One region of the Nocardia sp. FBN12 genome, then DNA from elsewhere that is predicted to be linked to it. Evidence: riboswitches for the same ligand, from Rfam matches in the RefSeq annotation. Region 1 holds a riboswitch; each other region holds the start of a gene.

Region 1 (6,859 bases):
GGTCGAGCAGGTCACCGGTGTAGCTGAGCGCGACTTCGGCTACGGCGGTACCGGTTTCGCGGACCGCGTCGATCGCCGGGCGCATCTGGTCGACGTTGTTGAGCGCGTCGAAGATGCGGAAGATATCGATACCGGTGGTGGCGGCCTCGGAAACGAACGCGCGCGTGACCTGTTCGGGGTAGGGCGTGTAGCCGACGGTGTTGCGACCGCGCAGCAGCATCTGCAGGCAGATGTTCGGCACGGCTTCGCGCAAGGCGGCCAAGCGTTCCCACGGGTCCTCGTGCAGGAACCGCAGTGCCACATCGTAAGTCGCGCCGCCCCAAGCTTCGATCGAGAGCAGTTCGGGGGTCAGCCGCGCGACGTGCCCGGCCACACCGAGCAGACCGTTGGTGCGCACACGGGTCGCCAGCAGCGACTGGTGCGCGTCACGGAAGGTGGTGTCGGTGACGCCGAGCGCCTTCTGCTCGCGCAGCGCCTTCGCGAAACCCTCCGGCCCGAGAGCGAGCAGACGCTGACGCGAACCGTCCGGCGGCGGCAGCGTCAGGTCGACGGCGGGCAGCTTGTCGTAGGGGTACACCGTGGTCGGACGGTCACCGTTGGGCTTGTTGACGGTGACGTCGGCCAGATAGGTCAGGATCTTGGTGCCACGGTCGGCCGACCCACGCGAGGTGAGCAACTCGGGACGCTCGTCGATGAACGAGGTGGTCACCCGGCCCGCCTGGAAATCGGGGTCGTCGAGCACCGACAGCAGGAACGGGATGTTCGTCGTCACGCCACGGATCCGGAATTCGGCCAGCGCGCGGCGGGCGCGCGCGGCGGCGGCGGGCAGGTCGCGTCCACGGCAGGTGAGCTTGACCAGCATCGAGTCGAAGTAGGCGCCGATCTCCGCGCCCAGGTTCGCCCCACCGTCGAGACGGATACCCGCGCCGCCCGGGGTGCGGTAGGCGGTGATGCGGCCGGTGTCGGGGCGGAACCCGTTGGCCGGGTCCTCGGTGGTGATGCGGCACTGCAGCGCGGCACCGCGAATCTGCACCGTCTCCTGACTCAGGCCGAGGTCAGCGAGGGATTCACCCGCCGCGATGCGCAGCTGCGACTGCACCAGGTCGACATCGGTGATCTCCTCGGTGACCGTGTGCTCCACCTGGATACGCGGGTTCATCTCGATGAACACGTGGTTGCCGCGCTCGTCGAGCAGGAACTCCACGGTGCCCGCGTTGATGTAGCCGATCTGGCGAGCGAACGCCACCGCGTCGGCGCAGATCCGTTCGCGCAGTTCCGGTGACAGGTTCGGGGCGGGCGCGAGCTCGATCACCTTCTGGTGGCGACGCTGCAGCGAACAGTCCCGCTCGAACAGGTGCATGACATTGCCGTGCTGGTCGGCCAGGATCTGCACCTCGATGTGGCGCGGGTTCACCACCGCCTGCTCGAGGAACACCGTCGGATCACCGAACGCCGACTCCGCTTCGCGCGAGGCCGCTTCGATCGACTCACGCAACTGCTCGGGCGCGGCGACCCGGCGCATGCCACGACCACCACCACCGGCGACGGCCTTGACGAAGATCGGGTATTCGAGTTCGGCCGAGGCGGTGAGCAATTCGTCGATATCGGCCGACGGCTCGCTGGACTTCAGCGTCGGCAGCCCGGCCGCCTTGGCCGCGGCGATGGCCGTGGCCTTGTTGCCGGCCATCTCGAGGATCTGGGCGGTGGGTCCGATGAAGGTGATGCCCGCGGCGGCACAGGCCGCGGCGAGGTCGGGGTTCTCCGACAGGAAACCGTACCCGGGGTAGATCGCGTCCGCGCCCGCGCTCTTGGCGGCCTCGATGATCGCCTCGATCGACAGATACGCGCGAACCGGGTGACCCTCTTCGCCGATCTGATAGGACTCGGCCGCCTTCAGGCGATGCACGGAATTGCGATCCTCGTACGGGAACACCGCGACCGTTCCGATGCCGAGTTCGTAGGCCGCGCGGAAGGCACGGATAGCGATCTCACCACGATTTGCGACCAAGACTTTCGAGAACATTGGCCTACGGTACCCGGACCCGACCGGCGGCCGGACACGCAAGGTGGCTTCGCAGCAATCTTCACACCGCACACCCGCCCACCTGCGAAGTTGCGTTCATCAGGCCGTCACATCTCACCGCGGAAAGCGGCGTGCGGTGCGCCGCGCACGGTCGGTGCGCAACCGCAGGTCACAGCACTGATCGTGGCGCCTCGGCGCACCGCGTGCCCGCCGAGGGCCTATGCTGGGTGACGCAGCTGGTTCGCCTGCGCGGTGGAAGAGTCGGAGCCCCGACCTCCCGCACAGGCGTCGAATCCGAGTGCGATTCAATTCGCGCCGGGTGAGAGGGAACCCGGTGAGAATCCGGGACTGTCCCGCAGCGGTGAGCGGGAACGACCGCCGTCATCAGCACTGGGCCGCACGCCTGGGAAGCGACGGCCAGTAGGTCGGTCGATCACACGACCGGTGCCCGCGAGTCCGAAGACCTGCCGACTGTGCCGGATACGCCGTATCCGGCGGCCACCGCCTCGTGGATCGGGCGCGCGGACCACCGAAATGCCGGCCTGTCGTGTTCACGACCGGTTCCGGCGGTGTGGCGCGTACCCGCGAAAAGGCGACGGCTCCCCCTGCACGACACTGGAGAATCTCCGTGACTGTTACGCACACCCCGTTCACCGCAACGGTTCTCGGCCTACCGCGCGTCGGCCCGAACCGGGAACTCAAGCGCGCCACCGAGTCCTACTGGGCGGGCCGCGCCGACGCCGCGCACCTGCATTCGGTGGGTCGTCGGCTCCGTCGCGACCAACTCACCGAACTAGCTGCGGCCGGACTGGATTCGGTGCCGGTGGGCACCTTCTCCTACTACGACCAGATGCTCGATGCGGCCGAACTGCTCGGTGCCCTGCCTGCGCGCGTCGCCGGGATCGCCGACCCGCTCGACCGGTATTTCGCGGCCGCGCGCGGCACCGGCACGGTCGCTCCGCTGGAGATGACCAAGTGGTTCGACACCAATTACCACTACCTGGTACCCGAAATCGACGCGACGACCACCTTTTCCCTGCACCCGGGCAAGCTGCTGACCGAACTCGACGAGGCGATCGAGCTGGGCCTGCCCGCGCGGCCGGTAGTGATCGGTCCGATCACCTTCCTGAAGCTGGCCAAGGCCGCCGCCGGGACCGCGCTGGAGCGGCTACCCGAACTGCTGCCGCTGTATCTGGACCTGCTGGCCCAGCTGGCGGACGCGGGCGCGCGGTGGGTGCAGCTCGATGAGCCGGTGCTGGTCACCGACCTCAGCGACGCAGAGCTCGCCCTGGTCGGCCAGACCTACAGCGCGCTGTCGGCCGCGCCGCACCGGCCCGCGATCCTGGTCGCCACCTACTTCGGGCACCCCGATGCCGCCCTGGCGGTGCTGGCCGAGACCGAGATCGAAGGTGTCGCTCTCGATTTCACCGCGGGCACCGAGGTCTCGGCGGTCGCCGCGCTGCCCGCCCTGGCTCGCAAACTGGTGGTGGCGGGTGTGGTCGACGGGCGCAACATCTGGCGCGCCGACCCCGACGCGGCCCTGGGCACCCTGGGCACCCTGCTCGGCAGCGCCGGCTCGGTGGCCGTGTCGAGTTCGTGCTCGCTGCTGCATGTGCCGTATTCGCTGGCCTCGGAGACCGGGCTCGACGAGCGGCTGCGCTCGTGGCTGGCCTTCGGCACCGAGAAGGTCGGCGAGGTGCGCGTCCTGGCGACCGCCCTCACCGCGGGCGTCGACGCCGTCGCCGACGAGCTGGCCGCGGCCCGCGCCGCCGCCGACTCACGCCGCACCGACCCGCGCCTGCACAACGCCCAGGTCCGCGACCGATCGGCCGCGCTCGACGAGAACGATCTGGCTCGTTCCCCGGCCGACGAGCGGCGCGCACTGCAGCGCGATCACCTCGACCTGCCGGTGCTGCCGACCACCACCATCGGCTCCTACCCGCAGACCTCGACCATCCGGCTGGCCCGCGCGGCACTGCGCAAGGGCGAGATCGACCAGGCCGAGTACGTGCGGCGGATGCGGGCCGAGATCGCCGACGTGATCGCCCTGCAGGAGACGCTCGGCCTCGACGTGCTGGTGCACGGCGAACCGGAACGCAACGACATGGTGCAGTACTTCGCCGAACTGCTCGACGGTTTCGCCGTCACCGAGGCGGGCTGGGTGCAGTCCTACGGCACCCGCTGCGTGCGCCCGCCGATCCTGTTCGGCGACGTCACCCGGCCCGAACCGATGACGCTGTCGTGGATCGGCTACGCCCAGTCGCTGACCACCAAGCCGGTCAAGGGCATGCTCACCGGCCCCGTGACCATCCTGGCGTGGTCGTTCGTCCGTGACGACCAGCCGCTGGGCGACTCGGCCCGCCAGGTCGCGCTCGCCATCCGGGACGAGACCGTCGACCTGGAAGCCCAGGGCGCGCGGATCATCCAGGTCGACGAGCCCGCCCTGCGCGAGCTGCTGCCGCTGCGGGCGGCCGAACAGCCCGCTTACCTGCGGTGGTCGGTGGACGCGTTCCGCCTCGCCACCGCGGGCGTCGCCGACACCACCCAGGTGCACACGCACCTGTGCTACTCGGAGTTCGGCGAGGTCATCTCGGCGATCGCGGGCCTTGACGCCGATGTCACCTCGATCGAGGCGGCCCGCTCGCACATGGAGGTCCTCGACGATCTGAACGCGGCCGGTTTCGCGCTCGGCGTCGGGCCGGGTGTCTACGACATCCACTCGCCGCGGGTGCCGTCGGTCGAGGAGATCACCCGCTCGCTGTCGGCCGCGTTGAAAGCGGTTCCCGCCGAGCGCCTCTGGGTGAACCCCGACTGCGGCCTCAAAACCCGCGGCCCGGTGGAGGTCGAAGCGGCACTGCGCAACCTGGTGGCAGCCGCGGCGACCCTGCGCTGACCTGACCACTGCCCCGGCGGTCTTCGCGTCCGTTCGGGGCAGTGTGTGCCGGGAGGGGGTCGGGCGAACTCCCGACTGCGATTTGCCCGATAGGAGTTCGCTATCTCTACCGAAACAGCTGGAACAGGCGTATTTTCGGGAGCGGCGTCCAGCGGAAGGTGACGGCAGCGAATTTCCCCGATGTGCCCGGCACACCGGGGAGCCGGTGTGCCCGACCAGCGCACTCTTCGCACGTTACGCACGAGTAGTGTCGCGTAAAATCCCTTGCAGCACTGGACATCTCCGCGAGTATTCACGTCTTTCAGCGAATATTGCGAACAAGTCGCGTTAGGATCTTCGTCGTGCGGAAGATGTACGCGGGGGCCAGGCTACGAAGGCTGCGCGAAGAACGGCGGATGACCCAGGCAGCGCTAGCGAAGTCGCTTGACCTCTCACCCAGCTATCTCAATCAGCTAGAGCGGGATCAGCGGCCGCTCACCATTCCTGTTCTGCTGAAACTCAACTCGACCTTCGACCTCGACGTGCAGTTCTTCGCCGCCGACTCCGACGCGCGGCTGGTCTCGGACCTGCACGAGGTGCTGGTGGAGGCCGCGGGCGGCGGCGACACCGCACCGATCACCGAGGTCGAGGAACTGGCCACCAGGCTGCCCGAGGTGGCGCGCATCGTGATCGCGATGCACCGACGGCTGCGCGCGGCGACCGACCAGCTGGACCTGTTGTCCTCGCGCGTCGACACGCCAACCGGCGCGCCGGGCGCACCGATGCCCTACGAGGACGTGCGCGACTTCTTCTACGACCACCGCAACCACATCGCGACCCTCGACCACGCCGCCGAGCAGCTGTTCGAGGAATCCGGTCTGAGCATCGGCTCGCTGGATCGTCAGCTGGCCAGGATCGCCGAGGAACGCGCGGGCGTCACGGTGCTGGTGCGCGGCGACGGCGCCGACCCGGCCATCCCGAAACGCCACTACGACCCCGACACCCGCACCCTCACCCTGGCCAGGCGGCTGCGTCCAGGGCAGCGGGCCTTCCAGATCGCGACCACGTTGGGCCTGCTGCTCTACGGCCGCGAGATCGACAACGTGCTCGCCGAATCCCGGGCGCTCACCGGCGAATCCCGCACGCTGGCCCGGGTCGGGCTGGCCAACTACTTCGCCGGCGCGCTGATCCTGCCCTACGGGCGATTCCTGCGTTCGGCCGAGGAACTGCGCTACGACGTCGACCTGCTCGCCCTGCGTTTCGAGGTCGGTTTCGAGACGGTCTGCCATCGGCTGGCCACCCTGCAACGTCAGGGACAGCGCGGTGTGCCGTTCTTCCTCGTCCGCACCGACCGGGCAGGCAACATCTCGAAACGCCAGTCCGCCACCGCTTTCCACTTCTCGCGGGTCGGTGGCAGCTGCCCGCTGTGGGTGACCCACGAGGCCTTCGCCCATCCCGGTCGCATCCTCACCCAGATCTCGGAGATGCCCGACGGGCGTCGCTACCTCTGGATCGCGCGCACTACCCCCGCCGCGGCGCAGGGCTTCGGGACGGCGTCGAAGAACTTCGTCGTCGCGCTGGGCTGCGATATCGAATACGCCGATCGGCTCGTGTACTCGCAGGGAATGCAAGTGGACGATCCGCAGGTGGCTGTGCCGATCGGCGCGGGGTGCAAGGTGTGCGAGCGGCCGTCGTGCCCGCAGCGCGCGTTCCCGCAGATCGGGCGCCCGCTCGCCGTGGTCGAGCACACCAGCACCGATCTGCCGTATCCGCGGTTGCCACACACCACCGCGAACGCCGTCACGCGATCGGCGCCGGCCTAGCCGCTGTGGCGCCGAGCTCGTTCGGCGGTCAGGATTTGGCGAGGTATTCGATGCGTTCGCCGTCGACGGCGGCGTGCATCATGCCCGCCAAGCCCGGGTGCTTCACCAGACCCGGGTCCTCGGCGACGACCTGGCGGGCGA
Region 2 (6,859 bases), 2.9 Mb from region 1:
GGCGAGTGTGAGTCCGTCGGTGGTGAGATGTGCGGTCATCCAGCGTGTCCGATTCGGGTTGAGCGGGCAAGGAGATAGATCAGTACGGGTGCGCCGAGGACCGCGGTCACAACCCCGACGGGCAGTTCCGCTGGAAACAGTCGCCTGGCAGCGAGGTCGGCGGCCACAACCAGCAGGGCACCCGTGGCGGCTGCGGGTGCGAGTCCGGCACCACGTTCGGCCAGCAGGCGTCGCACGATCTGCGGCGCCACCAGCGCGACGAAAGCGATGGGCCCGGCCGCGGCCGTCGCCGCGGCGGCCGCCGCGGAGGCGAGGACGATCAGCGTGGTGCGGTGCGGCCCACGTCGTCCGGCCAGCGAATTCGCGAGTTCGTCGCCCAGTTCGAGCAGTGGCAGCGAACGCGCGACAACGACCAGCGGCGGGAAGACAACGCCCAGTGCCGCGGCGGCGAACCAGACGTGCAGCCAGTCGCGGTTGGCCAAGCTGCCGGTGAGCCACATGGCCGCCGTATGCGCCTGGTAGATGTTTGCCCTGGTCAGGATGAACGCGATCGCCGACGACAACATGGCCGTCACCCCGATCCCGACGAGCACGAGGCGGTAACCGTCGAGCCCGTCCTTGGTCGCCACCAGCACGATCAACGCCATCGCCACGAACGCACCGGCCAGCGCGCCGCCGACCAGCGCGAGACCGGAGCCGCCGAGCAGCACGCTCACCGTCAGCGCCCCCAGCGAGGCACCGGTATTGATGCCGATGATCTCGGGGCTCACCAGCGGATTCGTCGCGATCCGCTGGAGGATGGCACCGGACACGGCGAAGGCCGCCCCGGCACCCAGTCCGGTGAGCACGCGCGGCAGCCGATCGGCTACGACCACGTCGTATTCGATGAGCGTGCCGCCACCACCCAGTACTCGCGCCACATCGCCGAGGGTGAGCGAATAGTGGCCGATGGTGAGCGACCAAGCCGCCACTGCCACCGCGGCCGTCGCGATCAGCACGGTCAGCAACGCCGAGCGGCGTTGCACCCGGACGACAACGCGCCGACCGGGTGTGCGCAGCAGCACAGTGCCGCTTGGCAGCACTCCGCGTTCGGTGAGCGTCATAGGGTCGCCACCTTCCGATTGCGTACGAGGTAGAGGAAGAACGGCGCGCCGGCGAACGCGGTGACGATGCCGACCTGAATCTCCTGCGGCCGCGCGAGAACACGCCCCCCGATATCGGCGAGCAGCAGCAACGTGGGGCCGAGTACGGCGCACCAGAGCAGAATCCACCGGTAGTCGGATCCGCAGAAGGCGCGGGCGATGTGCGGGATCACCAGGCCGATGAAGGCGATCGGCCCGGCGATCGCGACGGCCGACCCCGCGAGCAGCACCACGCTCGACGCACCGATGGCACGCACCGCGACCATGCGCGTGCCGAGGGTGCGCGCCAGGTCGTCGCCGATGGCGATGGCGTTCAGCGGTCGTGCCACCACGAATGTCAGCATCGCCCCGACTGCGATGAACGGCACTATCGCCCAGACGGATTCGAGATCGGCGCGCGTCAGCGACCCCACTACCCAGAATCGGAAGTTGTCGAACGTGGTCCGGTCGAGCAAAGTGATCGCGGTGGTGATCGACCCGCACAGCGCGGTGAACGCCGCACCGGCCAGCGCCAGCTTCACCGGAGTCGCGCCACCGAATCCCATCGACCCGAGCACGTAGACGAAGGCCGCCGCGACAGCCGCGCCGAGAAAAGCGAACCAGACGAACCCCGACTGCGCGGTCACGCCAAGTGTGCCCATACCGACCACGATCGCCAGCGAAGCACCCGCGTTGATGCCGAGCAGTCCCGGTCCGGCGAGCGGGTTGCGGGTCAGCCCCTGCATCACGGCTCCGGCCAGGGCGAGCGCGATCCCCGCGAGCAGACCGGCGACAGTTCTCGGCAGCCGGATGTAGCGCACGACCCGGTCGGTATCGGTGCCGCGGAAGTCGGTGAACGCCGCGACCGCCTGGTCGAGGGTGAGCGGATGCGAACCGATCAGGATGGATGCGACACAGACAGCGGCCAGCCCGGCACCGGCCAGGATCAGGCCGGTGCCGCGCGTGGTGCGGGTCATCGCCGGAACAGATCGGGGTGGATCAGTTCGGCGACCAGTTCGGTCGCATGCGCGATTCGTACGCCCGCGGCCCGATCCGCGAACAGGAACGGGTGCACCGCGCCTGCGCGGACGGCGGTCAGGTTCGCGAAGGCCGGGTTGCCCACGATTCTGTCGACTTGCGGCTGACCGTCGGCCCTGGTGTAGGTCGACTTGCAGCACTGACTGGTCAGGATGATGTCGGGGTCGCGGGCGATGAGCTCTTCAGCGCCGATCTGCACGTTGCGACGCTCGGTGAGGTCGGCGAAAGCGTTGACGCCGCCTGCTGCCTCGATGATCTGGGTGACGAAGTCGATCCCGCCCGCCGCGGTGTAGGACCCGTCGTCCTTGGGCGTGACGACCGCGACCCGCGGCCGCGCGGAGTTCTCCACCTTCGAGCGAACCACCGCGATCCGTGAACTCAGTTGGGTCACTACGTCTTCGGCGCGATCGGAGACGCCCCAGAGCGCGCCGAGATCGCGCAGGTCCGCGTATACGTTGTCGAACCGCACGGTCTTGGGATCTATCGCTTCGTCGGCGAGTCCGTCCGAGCTCGGGCACAGCGGGCTCAGCACCCAGGTCCGAACACCCAGTTCCTGCAGGCTGGCGCGGGTGCCCACACTGTTCTGCGCGGACTTCGCGAACACGCCGTTGAACCCGGACAGCACGAAATCAGGGTTCTGGGTGAGCAGTTCGTCGCGACTCGGCAGTTTCTCGACGTAGGCCGACTTCGCCTGCGCGTCTTGGTACTCGGGTAGCACCGTGGCATCCAGGAATGCCGTGCCCACCAGCCGATCGGTGACGCCGAGCGCGTGCGCGATCTCGATGGAAGGCTGATACGCCGCGTAGATCCGTTGTGGTGGGCGGTCGACAGTGATGTCGATGCCGCAGTTCGCGCGGGTAACGGCGTTCGCACCGCCGACTTCCTGGCTGGGTTGCGCGACACAACCGGTGACAACGATCGCGCACGCGATCAGCGCGCCCGTACGCAGGCGTGCGAAAACAGAGGGGGTCAAGATAACGGCCTTCCAGGTCCTCGTGGAATCGGTAGTGCGTAGCCGTGGCCGGTCTCCTGGCTGACGGGATAGTGCGCGGCGGATCTACCTTCCCAGGGCACAGGTGCCCCAGTGGTCCCGGATATGTTCATCCGGATCGATCCGCTACTCCCGATCACAGTGGCGAGGGCCGCACCGGTTTCTAACCGGTTTCCCGAACACCACGGCACGCCGACCCTACCAAGCCCAGGTCGCCGGTATGGTCGGCGCCCGCCCACCACTGAGACCGAGGTTTCTCGATGGCATGACGGCCCACTGGTCGTCACGGCGCCTCATCACGCAGTGCTCTCTGCGCGTCCCGACGAGTCTTGACGTCGGCGACTAGCCCCGCAGCGCGCTCACTGAGACCGGCAGCCCCGGATCGGTCGCGACGGTCAGTGCGGCGGGTTGCGCGCCCGCCCCGATCACGTGGGCGCCGAGTGCCGCGATCATGACGCCATTGTCGGTACACAGCCGCGGCTTCGGCACACGAAGCGTTAAACCCGCTGCGGCACAGCGCTCTTCGGCGAGCGATCGGATCCGCGTGTTGGCGGTGGCGCCACCGCCGAGGACGATTGTGTCTACGCCGACATCGGCGGCCGCACGCACGGCCTTCATCGTCAGCACATCGGCAACCGCCTCCTGGAAGGACGCGGCGATATCGGGAATGGGCAGCTGGTCGGGGGTGATGCCCTGGCGCTGGGCGGCCTCGACGTAGCGGGCGACCGCGGTCTTGAGGCCGGAGAAGGAGAAGTCGTAGCGCGCGTCACGGGGCCCGGTCATGCCGCGCGGGAACGCGATCGCGCGGGCGTCGCCGTCGGCGGCTGCCGCGTCGAGGGCGGGCCCGCCGGGGTAGCCGAGGCCGAGCAGTCGGGCGACCTTGTCGAAAGCTTCGCCGGCGGCATCGTCGACAGTGCTGCCGAGTTCGGTGATCGGCTCACCCAGGTCGGTGACCTGCAGCAGATGTGTATGCCCACCGGAGACCAGCAGCGCCACCGCGGGCGGCATCGGGCCGTGCTCGAGCGTGTCGACCGCGACGTGCCCGCCGAGGTGGTTGAGCGCGTAGAACGGCACATCCCACGCCGCCGCGTACGCCTTTGCCGCAGCGACGCCCACCAGCAGCGCACCGGCCAACCCCGGCCCGATGGTCACGGCGAGCGCGTCGGGCTTGCTGATCCCCGCCGTCGCCAGCGCCCTTCGCATCGCGGGCACGATCGCCTCGAGATGCGCACGCGAGGCGATCTCGGGAACCACCCCACCGAACCGCGCGTGCTGATCGACGCTCGAGGCCACCTCATCGGCCAGCAACTCGACCGAACCGTCGGCATGCCTGCGCACGATGCCGACTCCCGTTTCGTCGCACGAGCTCTCGATCCCCATGACGATCACGACAGCACCTCGTCCTGCCGCCCACGCGCGGCCCATTCATCGGCCGCGGCGGTCAGTTCCGGGCGCCGCATCGTGTACGCGTCCGCCCCGCTGGGGTGGTAATAGTTCTTGCGCAGCCCGATGATGTGAAATCCGTGCTTGGCATACATCGCGATGGCGGGCGCGTTGTCGGTACGCACCTCGAGGAACACCGGCCCCCCGCGTTCGGCCGCCGTGGCCAGCAGCGCTTCGAGCAGCAACGTCCCGATGCCGCCCCGGTGGCATTCCGGGTCGACGCCGATGGTGTGCACCTCGGCCTCGGGATGGGCGTCGTCACCGAGCAGCGCGATGCCCGCGTAGCCGACCATCGTCCCGTCGGCGGTGCGCGCGGTGATGTAGCGGTTGTGCCCACCGGCCAATTCGGACCGGAACGACACCGCCTGCCACGGGTCGTCCTCGGGAAACAGCAGGTGCTCTAGTTCGACGCAGCGGTCGATATCGGGCAGCGCCATGGGAGCGATCTGGTACTCGGTCACGGCACTCACGCCCCGGTCCGGTCGAGGGTGCGGAAGCTCTTCTCCACCGCATCGGGCCTACGCAGATACAACGGCACCAGCGCCTCCGGCACGTCCCCGGCCAGCAGCGCGGGCGCGGCGACGGTGACCAGCCCGGCAGGCGAGGGCGTCTCACTCGGCAGCACCGGCAGATCGAAGTAATCCACGTGCGCGGCCGACCCGGCGACCGCCGCGGCCTCACCGACCGGCACGTCGACAGCCTTGTTCACCTCGGGACCGGCGACCCGCGCCCCGTTCAGATACTTGGCCCAGTACACCTCGCGCCTGCGCGCATCGGTGACCACCAGCAGTTCGCCGGGGTCGCGCTGCTCACCGACGGTGTCGGCGGCGATCGCGTCCAGGCTGCACACCCCGTACACGGGTAACCCGAGGGCGTCGCCGAAGGCGGCGGCGGTGGCCATCCCGACGCGCAGTCCGGTGAACGGCCCCGGTCCGAGCCCGACGACGACCGCGTCGAGCTCGCCGCGACTCACCCCCGCCTCGGCCAGACATTCCAGGATCTGCGGGGTGAGGACCTCGGCGTGCGCGCGGGCGTCGACCTTCACGCGGGCGGCGAGCGTCGCCACGGCGGGCCGGGTGCCGGGTTCGCCGGCAGGTGACAGGTGCACCAATCCCGCTGTAACGGCGGGTGTCGCGGTGTCGACTGCTAGTACGAGCATGATTGTCTCAACAATACCGGGTGGTTTCGCCGCTCGGCGCGCACCGGTGCGCGGGTGATCGCGCGTTATTCGATCCATTCCCAGATCGCCGTGCGCACATCGGATTCCGGCTCCCGGGCGAGTTGCACGTGCAGATGACGGTCGGCGAGGTGTTCGACCACCCCCTTGCCCCATTCCACGACGACGACCGCGTGGTGCAGGTCGGTGTCGAGGTCGAGGGCGTCGAGTTCGTCGAGATCGCCGGCGAGGCGATAGGCGTCGACATGAACCATCGCCACCCCGGGCGTGCCGTCCGGCCGCACCCCGGCCTTGTGCGCTCGCGCGATGATGAACGTCGGCGAGCTGACCCGGCCCGCGACACCGAGACCAGCGGCGATACCCCTGGTCAGCGCCGTTTTTCCGGCCCCGAGCGGACCGTCGAGCACGACCAGGTCGCCCGGTCGCAGGGTGGCAGCCAGCTCGCGACCGAACGCTTCGGTGTCCTCGACGGTCTCCAGGACGCGTTGTTCAGCCACCGACGGCCTCCTCGCCACGCGCAGTGATCCCCGCGCGCGCCAGCAGCCGGTCGAGTGCGGCCAGGCTCACCTCTGGGAACTGCAGATGCGGCATGTGCGCCGCCTCACGCACCCGGACCAGTTCGCTGCTCGCCAGCGCGGCCGCCAGTGCGCGGGAGTTCCGGAACGGGATCACCACGTCGTGCGCGCCGCCGAGAATCAGCACCGGCGTTTCGCCGAGGACCGCCAGCGCGGCCGATTCATCATGCAGCTCAATCGCTTTCAGGAATTTCTCGATGGTGCCGACCGGCGTGCGGTCGATCATCATGGTGGTGAATCGCGACAATGTGGGACTTACCTGCCCGTGGAACGAGCTGACGTGCAGGATCGGCGTCACCACCTGCTTGCTCGCGCTGCGGCTGAACTGCACCAGCGCCGGCGCCGTCCGCACCGCCAGCCGGAAGCCGTCGACCGCGGGATGGCGAATCAATTGCGAGATCCCGGTCGCGGTCACCTCCGCGGCCGCCGTGCTGAACAGGCCGACCGCGCGTACCCGCGCCGCGAACAGCTCGGGGAACTGCGCGGCCGCCGCGAGCACCGCCATCCCGCCGAG
Region 3 (6,859 bases), 3.2 Mb from region 1:
GTCCTGATCCGGCGCAGGACGCCGACGTCGAGGGTGGCCATCAGCTCGCCGCCGGCGCGAACGCCGCCCCGCTGGCCGTGACGGCCTCGGTGACCGCGGCGTCGAAGCGCAGGTCGAACCCGTCGGCGGCCTTGATCTTCTTCGGCAGCTCACCCACGGCGTCGATCGCGTCGATGGTGGCCTGCTGCCGGGCGATCAGCTGCTGGTCCAGGTGCGGGAAGGTGTAGGTGCCCAGCGATTCGACGATCCGCTCGGCGTCGTCGGCACTGACCTTCTGGCTCTCGATGTAGTACCGGCTCGCCCATTCCTCGCGATGAGTGTTGGTCCACTGCCAGGCCCGCACGAACGCACCGACCAGGGCGCGAGTCGCGGCGGCCTTCGCCGGATCCTGGACCACCGCCCGGCGCGCGTACACGTACGCGAGGCCGCTGTAGATGCCCGTGGTCTCCGAATCCGGGATCAGCGAGGCGCCCTGGGTGCGCAGGAACCGGGTCACGTTGGGTTCGATCAGCGGCGCCACATCGACCTGACCGGTGCGCACCGCGTCGGGGAACTCGGCCAGCTGCAGCCGGACCAGTTCCACCTCGGTGGGCTTCAGACCCGCCTTGGTGAGCGCCTTCAGCACCGACGCCTGCTGGGCGGTGCCCTCGGCGTACGCGATCTTCCTGCCCTTCAGATCCGCGAGCTTCGCGATCGAACGTCCGGGTGCGACAGCGAGTTTCATCGCCTGCGGGTTGGTTTGATAGGAGCCGATGATCGGTACGTCCTGGCCCGCGGCCAGCGCGTGGATCGGCGGAACATCACCCACCTGACCCACATCGGCCGCGCCCGCCCGGAACGCCTCGAGGATGGCCGGGCCACCGACGAAGTTCGCGAACTCGATCTTGAACGGCAGCTTGTCCAGCTCACCGGACAGCCGCAGCGCCGATTGCAGGCGTTCCTGCTGATCGGCGACGACGAGCGTGGTCCCCGGCGGCACCTCGGTCGGTAGCGGTTCGTCGGGGGTACCGACCGGCGCGTCATTGCCCTGCGCGCAGCCGGTGAGGCCGAGCGTCGCAACGGTTGCCACCGCGAGGAGTGCGGCGGTGGCGCGGCCACGCAGGCCGGTTCGAGAGGTATTCGGTCGGTACATACACCGAATTCAAGCAACCGCGCCCGCCGCCGAACACCTTTAGCTTTCCGGTGATTCGAAGGGCCGGATTCGTTCACCCGTACCCACCCAGCCACGTGGCACCGCGTGCCGCGTACAGTCGCGTTGTCCTCCCCGGCGGGTGCGGGAATCCGGTGTAATTCCGGGACGGTCGCGCCACTGTGATCGCCTCACGGCGAAAGTCAGACCTCCCTCGCCGGGACACCCTCTGAAAGGGCCGCGCCTTGCCTGTGGAGAATTCGCGATGATCCGTGCTCGGATCTCGCTCGCGTTACCCCTGCTCGGGGCCCTGTTACTGGTGGCCATGATCGGCGCGACCGGCTTCGGTGCGGAGATCGTGCCCGTCGCCGCGGTCCTCGACACCCTCACCGCCCGGCTCAGCGGCACGACACCCACCGACCTCGGCATCGACACCATCGTCTGGCAGCTCCGAGTGCCACGCACCCTGCTGGCAGCGGTCGTCGGTGCCGGGCTGGCGCTGGCCGGCGCGGCGATGCAGACATTGGTGCGCAACCCGCTGGCGGATCCGTTCCTGCTCGGTGTCTCCTCCGGTGCGGGAGTCGGCGCGGCCGCCGTCATCACCTCCGGCCTGTTCGCCGGTGCGGGCATCTGGGCACTGTCGGGCGGTGCGCTGCTCGGCGCGCTCGGCGCCGCGACCCTGGTATTCCTGATCGCGTTCGCCCAGGGCGGTCTCACACCGTTGCGGCTAATTCTCACCGGCACTGTGCTCGGTTCGGCGTTCGCCGGGTTCAGCAGCTTCCTGGTGTTTCGCAGCACCGATCCCGCGGCGGCCGAGTCGGTGCTGTTCTGGCTGCTCGGCAGTCTCGCCGGTGCTGATTGGACGACTCTGGCCCTGCCGTTCACGGTCGTGGTGGCGTGCGGCGCGATCCTGATGGCGATGGCGGGCTGGCTGGACGCGCTCACCCTCGGCGCGGATACCGCGTCGTCGGTCGGAGTTCCGGTGCGGCACCTACGCATCGGCCTGTTCGTGCTGCTCGCGGTGCTCGTCGGGGTGCTCGTCGCGGTGTCGGGCGGCATCGGTTTCGTCGGGCTGGTCGTCCCGCACGCCGCGCGGATGATCGTCGGCCCACGCCACCGCGACCTGCTGCCCACCTGCGCGCTCGGCGGTGCGTTGTTCCTGGTCGTCGCCGATGCCGCCACCCGAGTACTGGTGCGCCCCACCGAGATACCCGTCGGCGTCCTCACCGGCCTCATCGGCGCACCCATCTTCCTCTTGCTGATGGGCCGACGCCGCTACCAATTCGGCACGTCATGAGCCGCTATCAGCGGGTCTTCAGCCGACGAGCAACGAGCCCCGACAACGCACCACACGCTCTCGCACAGCACGAAACCACCTACGACCTCGGCAGGCCTTCGCCTGGCGGCGTTGCGGCCGGCAGCGATTCGCGAGCCGAGGAGGCGGGCTCGCTCGATTCGCGCGGCCGGGCCGAAGGGTCGCGCACGGCGGAGGGAGCAGGCGAAATGCGAGCCGCCGCGCTCACCTGCGCGATCGGGCGGCGGAATATCGTTGTCGGCGCTGATTTTTCGATCAAGTCCGGCGAGACCGTCGGCATCGTCGGGCCCAACGGCAGCGGCAAGTCGACGTTGTTGCGGGTGCTGGCCGGTGTCAACAGACCGGCACACGGCCAGGTGCTCGTGGACGGCCAGGACCTGCACGCTCTCCGGCCCCGGCACCGTGCCGCGACGGTGGCGTTGGTGTCGCAGGACGAGAGTCCGCCCGCCGACATGCTCGTCGGCGAAGTGGTCGCCCTCGGGTTGACGCCCTACCTGCCGCCGTGGGGTCTGGGCGCCCCGCGCGAACAGCGACGGGTGGCACAGGCTCTGGGATCGGTCGATATGCCCGGTTTCGCGGGCCGACAGGTGCAGCACCTGTCGGGCGGCGAGCGGCAACGGGTACTACTCGCCCGGGCCCTGCTCCAAGACACCCCCGTCCTGCTCCTCGACGAACCGACGAACCACCTCGACGTCACCCATCAGCTGGAGCTGCTCGCCCTGATGCGAAACCTGAACCGCACCGTCGTCGCGGCCCTGCACGATCTGTCACTGGCCGATCGCTACTGCGATCGGATCATCGTGCTGCACAACGGTTCCACCCGACCACCCGCACCACCGGGCGAGGCGCTGACCCCCGATGTCGTCGCCCAGGTCTTCGGTGTCGATGCCGCGCGCGTCCAGCATCCGACGACCGGCGAACACCACCTGCTGATCACCCCGCGAGAGGCGCGATGATGAACAACCACGGCCGAATCCTGGCCACCACTGCCATGGCCGCCATTCTGACGGCCTGCACCGGCACCGCCACGCAGTCCGCCACGACGGTCCCGATCAGCAACTGCGGCAAGCAATCCCAGTTTCCCGCCCCCGCGCAGCGCCTGTTCGTCAATGACGGGAATCTCGTCTCGATGGTGCTCGCCCTCGGTGCGCAGGACCAGGTCGCCGCGGTCTCGAGCATTCAGCGCGACGCCGATACGCTGCGCGCGCACTACGGCGCCGACATCGTCGACGGCCTGAAATCTGTTGCACCCGAATACCCCTCACGCGAGACCGTGCTCGCCCAACGCCCGGACGTCATGGTCGCCGGCTGGAGCTACGGCTACGACGAGGCGAGCAACCTGACCCCAGCGGCGCTGCAGAAAGACGGCATCGCCGCCTATGTCCTCACCGAGAGCTGTCGTCAACTCGACGGCGCGGCCGCACGCGGCACCGTCGAGCCGTGGACCGCGTTGCGCACCGACCTCACCGACCTCGGCACGATCACCGGACACCCCGACCGCGCCGCCGAGGTCACCGCCGACCTCGACCGCAGGCTCGCCGCCCTGACCGCCGCACCGAAGCCGGCGAAACCCCCGACCGTGTTCCTGTTCGACAGCGGCACCGACACCATCTTCTCCAGCGGAAGATTCGGTGCGCCGCAGGCGATCCTCGAAGCCGCGGGTGCCCGCAACATCCTCGATGATGTCGACGACACCTGGACCAAGGTCTCCTGGGAGCGTCTCGCGGCCGCGGACCCGGACGCGATCATGTTCGTCGACTACCCCGGCCAGAGTTACGCGCAGAAGGTCGACCTGCTGCGTGCCAAGCCGGGCATCAACGGTCTACGCGCGGTCCGCGACAGCCGGTTCTTCAACCTGCCCTACGCGCTGTGGACCAGCGGACCGCTCAATATCGATGCGGCAGAACAGATCCGCAAGCAGCTCGAAACGTGGAATCTGGTCCCCGGCTCGCAGATCACGCCCCGCGCCGACGACGCCGTACGTTGAAACCCTCGGTGCGGGCAGTGCGCTGACCAGCGCGATCAGCGCACCGGCGGCACTCAGCCGATGGTCCCCCGCTCGGCGAGCGCCACCAGTTTCGTGAGCGCCAGCTGCCAGCCGATCTCGTTCTCGACGGGACCGAGCCCGGCCGGTACCCCTTCATGCAGTACCTCGAGGTGCGTGCCGCCGTCAGCGTCGGTCAGAGTGAAGGTGACGGTCTGGGCCCCGGTCATGTCCGGCTTCTCCGTGACGAATTCCAGCACCTCGACCACCTGCTCATCCGCGATCAACGAGCGAAATGTCCCGAAATAGGCATCGTGCTGCTGCCGGACAGTCCCCGCGTCGTGCTGCCCCGTGTCGGTGGGATCGTCGTAGGTGAGGGTGATCGAGAACGATCCGCCCTCCACCGGCTCGAAGCGATGTACCTCGACAGCTATCCCGTCGGGCATCATCCAGGCAGCCACCGCGTCGCCGTCCACCAGTAGCTGGTAGACGGCCGAACGAGGAGCGTTGATCTGCGTACCGATCCTGGTCGTCGCCATGACTTTCACGATAGCCGCCCGGCCGATGCCGACCGGTCAACCACCGGAGCTACGCGCCAATGTCTGCAGAGGGTCGGTCAGCACATCGGCGAACGCCAGCTCAGCGGCCCCGATCAGCGGCGCGTCGTCAGCCAGCGCCGAGGTCCGTAGCCGGACCCGTTCGCGCACCGCGAGCAGTCCGTTCACGGCCAGCCTGCTCCGGACCTGGGCGGCGGAGCCCAGATAGATCTCGCGCAGCACGCCACCGAACACGACCATTGTCGGGTTGAAGATGTTGACCAGGTTGGCCACCCCGTAGCCGAGCCAGTCACCGACCTGGTGCAGCGCGTCGCGGGCGGTCGCGTCACCGCGGCTCGCCGCGTCCACGATCGCCTCGACCGCGGCCCGACCGGTGAGGTCAGCACGTCCCGCCGCGGCGATCAACGCCAGCTCGCCCGCCTCGGCTTCGAGGCAACCGCGCGAACCGCATCGGCACGCCCGCCCACCCGGGTTGACGATCATGTGCCCGACCTCACCGCCGTAGCCGCCCTCACCGCCGAGCAACTCGCCACCCATGATGACGCCACCACCGATGCCGACTTCACCGTGCAGGTAGATCAGATCCGACACCCCCACCCCGACACCGCGCTCGCGCTCGGCGACCGCACCCAGGTTGGCGTTGTTGCCGACGACGACCCGAACCCCCAGCCGCTGCGACAGTTTCGCGCCGACCGGCACATCCACCCAGCCGATGTTCGGCCCGTACCGCACGACACCGTCGCCCTCGCGCACCATCCCGCAGAACGCGAGACCGACACCCACGCAGACACTGTCGTGCGCCGCCGTGCCGATCATCGTCTCCGCCATCACGGCGAGCGATTCGATCACTTCATCGGGATCGAATGCCGTACTGTCGCGCGGAGTTTCGCGCTGGTCGAGAATCACACCGCCCAGACCGACCCGCGCCACCGCGAGCCGGTCCGCACCGACATCCAACGCGAGCACATACACCCGCTCCGACTCCGGCCGCACCACCAGCGACGGCCGTCCGGCCTTGCCGGTCTGGCGTGGCAGTTCCTCACTCACCAGCCCGGCAGCGGCGAGGTCGGCGGTCAGCGCCAGAATGGTGCTGCGGTTCAGGCCCATTCGCTCGGCCAGCTCCGCCCGCGAGACCGGGCCACTCAGATGGACGTGGCGCAGCAGCACGGCGAGATTGCGTGTTCGGATCTCGTCCGGGGCGGGTGCAGCCCTCATTCGGCCCAGCCTTCCCGGTCGATGGTCAACTTCCTGGCAGCGAACGCTTGCGGGACAGCGCGTCCACCCCCGCCGCGAGCAGCAGAACGAATCCTGTCACAACGAATTTCGTGCCCGCGCTGTAGCCCATCAGCCCCATCCCGTTGTTGATCACCGCGACCACCGCCGCACCGAGCACCGCGTCCAGCATCCGGCCGCGACCACCGAACAGGCTGGTGCCACCGATCACCGCCGCACCGACCGCGGTGAGCAGCACGTCGGAACCACCGGTGTTCGGATCGACCGAGTTGGCCCGCGAGGCCGCGATCAACCCGCCGACGGCGGCCATGGTCGAGCACAGCACGAAGGCACTGATCTTGATCCGATCGACCGGAATGCCCGCGCGCCGAGCCGCTTCCACGCTCCCACCGACCGCGTAGACATGCCTACCGAACGAGGTGCGATCGAGCACGAACGTCCACAGCAACAACAGCGCGATGATGATCGGCACCACGATCGGCATGCCCTGCAGCGAGTTGACCTCCGGGTTGCGACTGCGCTCGTCATTGAGCACCAGCACCGCGATCCCCGCGACGAGCGCGACAGTCGCTATCCGCAACGCGACCACCGGTGCCGTCTCGCCGGTCAGCCCGAGGGTGGTGCGCGCCCGCAACTTTCGG

What was found. Region 1 has a riboswitch for cobalamin ahead of metE (5-methyltetrahydropteroyltriglutamate--homocysteine S-methyltransferase). Riboswitches for the same ligand answer to the same signal wherever they lie in the genome.
Region 2: another riboswitch for cobalamin. It lies ahead of ACWZHB_RS33180 (ABC transporter substrate-binding protein); the one in region 1 lies ahead of metE (5-methyltetrahydropteroyltriglutamate--homocysteine S-methyltransferase).
Region 3: another riboswitch for cobalamin. It lies ahead of ACWZHB_RS05035 (FecCD family ABC transporter permease); the one in region 1 lies ahead of metE (5-methyltetrahydropteroyltriglutamate--homocysteine S-methyltransferase).

What each region holds. Positions count from the first base shown of each region.
Region 1 is NZ_CM132926.1:4,174,589-4,181,447, forward strand. Features, by position in the region: gene ACWZHB_RS19895 (pyruvate carboxylase) at 1-2,023, opposite strand, end outside; cobalamin riboswitch at 2,317-2,509, shown strand; gene metE (5-methyltetrahydropteroyltriglutamate--homocysteine S-methyltransferase) at 2,646-4,916, shown strand; gene ACWZHB_RS19905 (short-chain fatty acyl-CoA regulator family protein) at 5,258-6,718, shown strand; gene recG (ATP-dependent DNA helicase RecG) at 6,747-6,859, opposite strand, start outside.
Region 2 is NZ_CM132926.1:7,062,130-7,068,988, reverse strand. Features, by position in the region: gene ACWZHB_RS33195 (ABC transporter ATP-binding protein) at 1-39, opposite strand, end outside; gene ACWZHB_RS33190 (FecCD family ABC transporter permease) at 36-1,103, opposite strand; gene ACWZHB_RS33185 (FecCD family ABC transporter permease) at 1,100-2,098, opposite strand; gene ACWZHB_RS33180 (ABC transporter substrate-binding protein) at 2,095-3,132, opposite strand; cobalamin riboswitch at 3,162-3,351, opposite strand; gene tsaD (tRNA (adenosine(37)-N6)-threonylcarbamoyltransferase complex transferase subunit TsaD) at 3,493-4,539, opposite strand; gene rimI (ribosomal protein S18-alanine N-acetyltransferase) at 4,536-5,030, opposite strand; gene tsaB (tRNA (adenosine(37)-N6)-threonylcarbamoyltransferase complex dimerization subunit type 1 TsaB) at 5,060-5,752, opposite strand; gene tsaE (tRNA (adenosine(37)-N6)-threonylcarbamoyltransferase complex ATPase subunit type 1 TsaE) at 5,818-6,267, opposite strand; gene ACWZHB_RS33155 (alpha/beta fold hydrolase) at 6,260-6,859, opposite strand, start outside.
Region 3 is NZ_CM132926.1:1,004,581-1,011,439, reverse strand. Features, by position in the region: gene ACWZHB_RS05045 (ABC transporter permease) at 1-41, opposite strand, end outside; gene ACWZHB_RS05040 (ABC transporter substrate-binding protein) at 41-1,132, opposite strand; cobalamin riboswitch at 1,231-1,377, shown strand; gene ACWZHB_RS05035 (FecCD family ABC transporter permease) at 1,395-2,426, shown strand; partial or broken gene ACWZHB_RS05030 (ABC transporter ATP-binding protein) at 2,693-3,400, shown strand; gene ACWZHB_RS05025 (ABC transporter substrate-binding protein) at 3,400-4,431, shown strand; gene ACWZHB_RS05020 (SRPBCC domain-containing protein) at 4,485-4,967, opposite strand; gene ACWZHB_RS05015 (ROK family protein) at 5,004-6,200, opposite strand; gene ACWZHB_RS05010 (sugar ABC transporter permease) at 6,226-6,859, opposite strand, start outside.